2 regions of the Paenibacillus sp. V4I9 genome follow, and region 2 is predicted to be linked to the other one. Evidence: riboswitches for the same ligand, from Rfam matches in the RefSeq annotation. Region 2 holds a riboswitch; the other holds the start of a gene.
What was found. Region 2 has a riboswitch for FMN ahead of QFZ81_RS22710 (DMT family transporter). Riboswitches for the same ligand answer to the same signal wherever they lie in the genome.

Region 1 (3,287 bases), 340 kb from region 2:
GCAATTATAACCGTATCCGCCGTCCTGGCGTTGTCTTCGTGAAAGATGGTCAAAGTGATCTCGTCGTGAAACGCGAAACGTTCGATAACATCGTTGGCAACGACATCATTCCTGCAAGAATGAAACAAATGAGCGAGACCGTTTAATTGGTTTTAAATGAAAATGAAGGAAACCTCAGCTTCACGGGGTTTCTTTCTTTGCGTTTTTTTTCATCTCTTAATCGCGGAATAGTCATTCACATCACAGATGATTTTTGGTGAAAATCAAGGACTGATTCATACAGCGCGAAAAGCGCATATTCCAGTCAAATAGGACAAGGTCGGGGGAGAATTGTGTTAGAAGTATAGCGCAGTTTGTGAAATGGAAGTTTTCATAGTAGAATAAGATATTATTTCCTAAAGGAGTGGACCACAAATGGCCAAACAAGCAAAAATTAAACTAGCAGGTGGCGGCGAAGTCGTTATCGATCTTTTCGAAAACGATGCACCGAATACCGTTGCAAACTTTGAAAAATTAGCAAACTCCGGTTTCTACAACGGACTTGTTTTTCATCGTGTTATTCCAGGATTCGTAGCACAAGGTGGTTGTCCTACAGGAACAGGAACTGGTGGCCCTGGTTACCAAATCAACTGTGAAATCAACCCGAACAAACATGAGCGCGGCTCCTTGGCTATGGCTCATGCAGGCAGAAATACAGGTGGAAGCCAGTTCTATATTGCTTACCAACCGCAACCGCATTTGGATGGACAACACACCGTATTCGGTAAAGTATCTAAAGGCATGGAGTTAGTCGATGCTTTCAAAGGCAAAGATTTGATGGAGAAAGTTGAAGTTGTAGAAGTATAATTCGCCATATTCGAAAAGAAGCCTGTTGATTTATTTCAATAGGTTTCTTTTTAAATTTAATTCCGAGTGAATTCATTGAAAAAGTAAGAAATAAATGTGAAAAGGAAAAAAGCACTTGCTTTTTGTAAGTGTGAGTGATAAATTTTTCATTATCAAAGTAATTTATAGCTAGTTCTTAGTTGTAAGTTATTTTTATATGTATGCAAAACCTTCGGGGCGTGGTGAAATTCCACACCGGCGGTGATTCGATAGCATGTACCCGTTACATGTTTCGATAAGTCCGTGACCCGTTTTGAAGCTAGCGGTACCTGACACACAGCTTCGCTACGGCTGATCCGGTGCAATTCCGGAACCGACAGTATAGTCTGGATGGGAGAAGGAAAACGCGAACATTTGATTCGCTATGCATGCTTGTACATTTTTTCACGTAAACAAAAATTCGGCAGGTCTGTTTTTTGAAGCAGATACGTCGTTGTTGTTTGATTTGATCAAAAATGCGGCAAGTATGGATGGATGAAGCTTCTTCGTGTTATCTAGACAATCTCTGGCCCCTATCCGATACACGGAGGGGCCTTTTTGCATTCAAATTTTGGAATAGATCTGAAAGGCGGTGAACTTCGTGCATGTACTGAATGACGAAGCCTACATGAGACTTGCTCTGCAAATGGCTGAAAGTGCTCTTGGTCAGACAGGAATTAATCCCGTAGTAGGGTGTGTCCTTGTTAAGAATGGACGCATCATTGGCATGGGAGCGCACCTGAAGCGCGGACATGGCCATGCCGAGGTTCTCGCCTTGCAAATGGCAGGCGAGGAAGCTAAAGGCAGCACGGCTTATGTGACATTAGAGCCATGCAGTCACTTTGGCAAGACTCCACCGTGTAGCGACCGACTCATTGAGGCTGGCGTGTCACGGGTTGTCGTCGCTGGAAGGGATCCGAACCCGCAGGTTGCTGGGACAGGCATCGCTAAGATGTATGATCATGGTCTCGACGTGACGGTTGGGCTGCTTGCAGAGGAGGCCGCGGCAATGAACGAGGCCTTCAACAAATACATCGTCACCCGCATGCCTTATGTGACGATGAAGACAGCGAGCACGCTTGACGGCCGCATCGCCTCGAAGACCGGCGACAGCAAGTGGATCACGTCGCCAGCGTCGCGTGCCTTCGTTCATACCCTGCGCCATCGGCATCAGGGTATCATGGTCGGCGTCAACACCGTCATCGCCGACGACCCGCTGCTGAGCGCGCGCGGCGACGTACCGGCTGTGCAGCCGGTAAGGATCGTCGCGGACTCGCTCTTGCGAGTCCCGCTGGGCGCCCGGGTGCTCACGGAGCAGGATCGTCAGCAGACGATCCTGCTCGCAAGCGCACAGGCGCCTGCAGAGCGGCGTGCCGCGCTGGAAGCGCGCGGCATCACGGTCCTCACCTGCGGGGACGGCCCGCAGGTGGACCTGACGCTCGCCATGCGGCAGCTCGGCGAGCGCGAGATCGGCTCCATCCTCCTAGAGGGTGGAGGGAAGCTCAACGGCGCCATGCTGGAGCGGCGCTTGATCGATAAGCTGGTGCTGATGTTTGCGCCGAAAATCATCGGCGGCGGCTCTGCAGCACCTGTAAACATCAACTTCGATGGCTTCGCGAAGATGGATGATGCGATTACGCTCGACCGACTCAAGGTCGAGCAGTTCGGACCGGATATTTGCATAACCGGCTATCCGAATTATAAGAGCTAACGAATGGAGGACTTGCATGTTTACCGGAATTATCGAAGAAATCGGCCACATGCGCCGCATTCATAGTCAAGGGCAAGCGATGGTATTGACCATCGCTGCTAAGAAAGTGCTTGAAGATGTCCACCTAGGTGACAGTATTTCTGTAAATGGCGTCTGTTTGACGGTCATATCTTTTGATAACGACTCATTTTCCGTGGATGTTATGCCAGAAACATACCGCAAGACGAATCTTCGCAAACTACAAACAGGCACACGCGTGAATTTGGAGCGAGCGATGGCAGCGAATGGCCGGTTCGGCGGGCACATTGTTCAAGGACATGTGGATGCAACCGCAACGATCCTTTCACGAATACCCGAAGAAAATGCGGTCGTTTACCGGTTCGAACCGGAGAATAAGCACATTTTCCGATATATCATTTCCGGGGGTTCCATCACAATTGACGGCATAAGCCTAACCGTTGTTGATGTCAATGATCGTGAAGTGGCGGTTTCCATCATCCCGCATACCCTTGCTCAAACGGTCCTACATGATAAAAAGGCCGGGGATACGATCAACATGGAATGTGACGTATTAGGCAAATATATGGAGCGTCTACTAAAGTTCGGTCCATCTGAATCTTCGGAGGGCAACGGGAAAAAGCAAAGCACGCTAACTGCGAGCTTTCTCGCCGATAACGGCTTTATGTAGGTGTTTGAAACCAGCTTTGCTAAT
Region 2 (3,287 bases):
TAATCTATTTCTATAAAAAAGGTGTTGGACTTCTCGCTTTTCAGCTCTTATTATAAGTAACTAATTTATTGTTTGATATTTACTGAAAATAAGTTATAATACAACTGTAATTATTTTAAGTATAGAAGGGAAGTTTTAATTATGGCAACAGTACTTTATATCACTGCACACCCGCATGACCACCAAACATCATTCAGCCTAGCGGTAGGTAAAGAATTCATCGAGGCTTACCGTGAAGCGAATCCATCAGATGAGGTTATTTCTGTGGATCTGTTCAAACAAGATATTCCTCAAATTGATGCTGATGTATTCAGCGGTTGGGGAAAACTTCAATCAGGAACAGCTTTTGACCAGCTGTCTGATGCAGAAAAAGCAAAAGTAGCACGTTTAGGCGCAATCGTTGACCAATTCGTGGCTGCAGACAAGTATGTTTTTGTTTCTCCAATGTGGAACTTCTCATTCCCTCCAGTATTGAAAGCTTACATTGATGCAATTTCCGTTGCAGGTAAAACTTTCAAATATACGGAAAGTGGTCCAGTTGGTTTGTTAACAAACAAAAAAGGCCTGCATATTCAAGCGAGTGGCGGCATTTATTCCGAAGGCCCTGCTGCAGCATTTGAAAGTGGCTTCAGCTACCTGAAAAAAATTGCACAATTCTACGGTATCCCGTCCTTCGAAGGCATTTTTGTTGAAGGCATGGCTGTAACGCCGGATAAAGCTCAATCCATTAAAGAAAAAGCTATTGCTCAAGCAAAAGAAGTTGCAGCTAGTTTCTAAGAAAATAGTAAGAACCCGCTAAATCTAGCGGGTTCTTTTTGCATTCAATGATTGAAATTGATGTAATCAGTCCATTTTTCAAATAGAAACATTCCCTTTACTGCGGCTCATTAACCATAGGGTTAACCAAATAAATACAAAGCCTACTAGTTGTCCTACGGTCAGCTTTTGTCCAAATACAACCCAGTTTATGCATACACCTACAGCTGGGAAAGCTAGCTCGGCAAGCGTTGCAAAGAATGCCTTTGTCGATGACAGCCCCTTATAATAGAGGAGCATGCTGATCAACCCTGGGAAAAAGGCCTGGAACAACAGGTTGACTGCGATAAGTGTTAGATCACCACTAGAACCGCCTACATGCCAAGCATCGCCACTTACCAAAAGAACTACCGTTAGCAGCGGAATCGCCATTAGGAAGCGCAGTGATGTGACAACAGGGAAATCCAAGTTTTTTTGAAGCAGGAACTTACCCATGACGGTTGATCCACCCCATAAGACAGCCGCCAGAATTGAAAATAAACAGCTTAACGTACCTAAATCCTTCAAGCCCATCTTCGGGGAATCAAAACCAAACGTCAGCAAGTACGTGCCTAGCAGCGCCATTACGATATAGGCAGAAAATTTCGAAGGCAGTGTCTCTTTAAGCAGTAAACGAGCCAATACGATGGCGAACAAGGGCTGCAACTTCTGCAAAAGCAGGACGGAGTTTGCACTTCCGTGAGCGAAAGCTGAAGTGAAGAGTATGGTGGCTATCGCCGATCCACCCCAAGAAATAAATAGAAGAGCACCAATAACGCTTAGTGTTAGTTTGCCGGCTAAGGACTTGCGGTACTTTATCAGCACAGGAAGCGCATAGCAGGCCAGCAGCAGATGCTCAATGAACACAATTTGTGCAGAGGTAAAACTCTTCAACAATAAGATTCGAAAGAGAGGGTCCAACCCCCAAAGTGTAGCTCCGAGTGCTACATACCAGATCCCATTGATGCCCCTGCTACTTGATGAATACAAACTTGCGCGCTTACTACCTAGCTTAAATACATTTTCCAATTCAAAAACCTCCCAATAGGAGAGACTTTGAGAGATTAGCTCAAAGGTCCCTAGATGATGTTTTGAATTGAACCTTCTGAAAGAGACAATGCCCCTGTTTACAAGCAACAGCGGCATTGACAAACAGACCTATTAAAAATTGAATTTTTAACAAGTTGTCCTTCACCTTCTCTCATCCGGACTATACCGTCGGCCTTGGAATTTCACCAAGTCAGTCCCCGTCTATACAGACTGGGAGTCGCGGGCTTAGATACACGTACATATCCTCACCGCCGGTAGGGAATTTCACCCTGCCCCGAAGGTTCAAATCTTATTTTGTTTGTTTATTTGGTCCAAATAACGCTTAACGTTGAAAGTGATGTTAACACCGAAAAATAAAAAAAGCAAGGATTTTCATCTCTGCTTCGCTCCAATCATATATTTTTCACTCAGATATATACCAAGTTCTTCTCGAATTTATTTCACGCTGCGCTCTTAAAAGAATACGTAAGGCCTTATCAATTTCATCCTCTGCTCGTCTCAGTTTGTCTACCGAGACACTACGCTTAGAGGCTCCCAGTACATCTATCGCTTCGTTAATTTTGTCACTAATTTCTTCTCTTGAGACTCTCGTCATACCATTTCTTCCCTCCCTTGCGCTCGGGCTTCTCATATATCTATTATTCACTACTTCTGTTTCCTGAATTTCAAATAAATTCCTAGGATCTTCTTTCCTCACTATTTCTTTTTCCATTGTATCTTTACTCGCTTTTTCTTTCTTTGCTATTTCTTTTTTCACTGCTTCTTTCTTCACTATTTCTTTCTTCACTGGCTCTTTCTTCGCTGTTTCTTTCTTCACTTGTTCTTTCTTAGTTGGTTCTTTCTTCACTGGTGCTTTCTTCACTGCTTCTTTCTTCACTGCTTCTTTCTTCACTACTTCTTTCTTCACTGCTTCTTTCTTCACTGGCTCTTTGTTCACTGCTACTTTTTTCGGCATTACTTTCCCCCCCCCCATTTCCCCCATACTATATCTTATGCTTATGAGAGAAATGACGATTGGGTATATACCGACACGCATGATATATAAACCTAATAGTCAAACAAACCATATATACAAACACACAAGTAGTAGATACAAAAAGAAAAAGGGTCTCCAGCTGTCTTATATATCTGACAGGGATACCCTTTAAAGTGTCGAATGACGTCGTTTTAAAAAAAGAAATATAACAACGCCTATTACAATTCCAACGAACGAAAACAGCATAGGCAGCCAAACTGGACCCCATAAGATACCGAAAGGTTGAAAGACATCCGAGTAAATGATACCTACCGTCCCCAGAAAAGCCCCTAATACAAAAGGAATATACGCATACTCTGCAGTATCTCCTGCGTCTTTATAAGCATCCCAAATACCAAACATGTAGAGACAAGGGTAAAACATTAGCCAATGATAATCGGCTTGCTGGATGGCCTCTTGAATGTTT

Region 1: another riboswitch for FMN. It lies ahead of ribD (bifunctional diaminohydroxyphosphoribosylaminopyrimidine deaminase/5-amino-6-(5-phosphoribosylamino)uracil reductase RibD); the one in region 2 lies ahead of QFZ81_RS22710 (DMT family transporter).

Annotation. Positions count from the first base shown of each region.
Region 1 covers NZ_JAUSZE010000001.1:4,497,851-4,501,137, reverse strand. The annotation lists gene lysA (diaminopimelate decarboxylase) at 1-146, shown strand, start outside; gene QFZ81_RS21185 (peptidylprolyl isomerase) at 415-846, shown strand; FMN riboswitch at 1,050-1,231, shown strand; gene ribD (bifunctional diaminohydroxyphosphoribosylaminopyrimidine deaminase/5-amino-6-(5-phosphoribosylamino)uracil reductase RibD) at 1,466-2,575, shown strand; gene ribE (riboflavin synthase) at 2,592-3,263, shown strand.
Region 2 covers NZ_JAUSZE010000001.1:4,837,682-4,840,968, forward strand. The annotation lists gene QFZ81_RS22705 (FMN-dependent NADH-azoreductase) at 142-777, shown strand; gene QFZ81_RS22710 (DMT family transporter) at 856-1,824, opposite strand; FMN riboswitch at 1,985-2,131, opposite strand; gene QFZ81_RS22715 (hypothetical protein) at 2,249-2,800, opposite strand; gene QFZ81_RS22720 (hypothetical protein) at 2,990-3,287, opposite strand, start outside.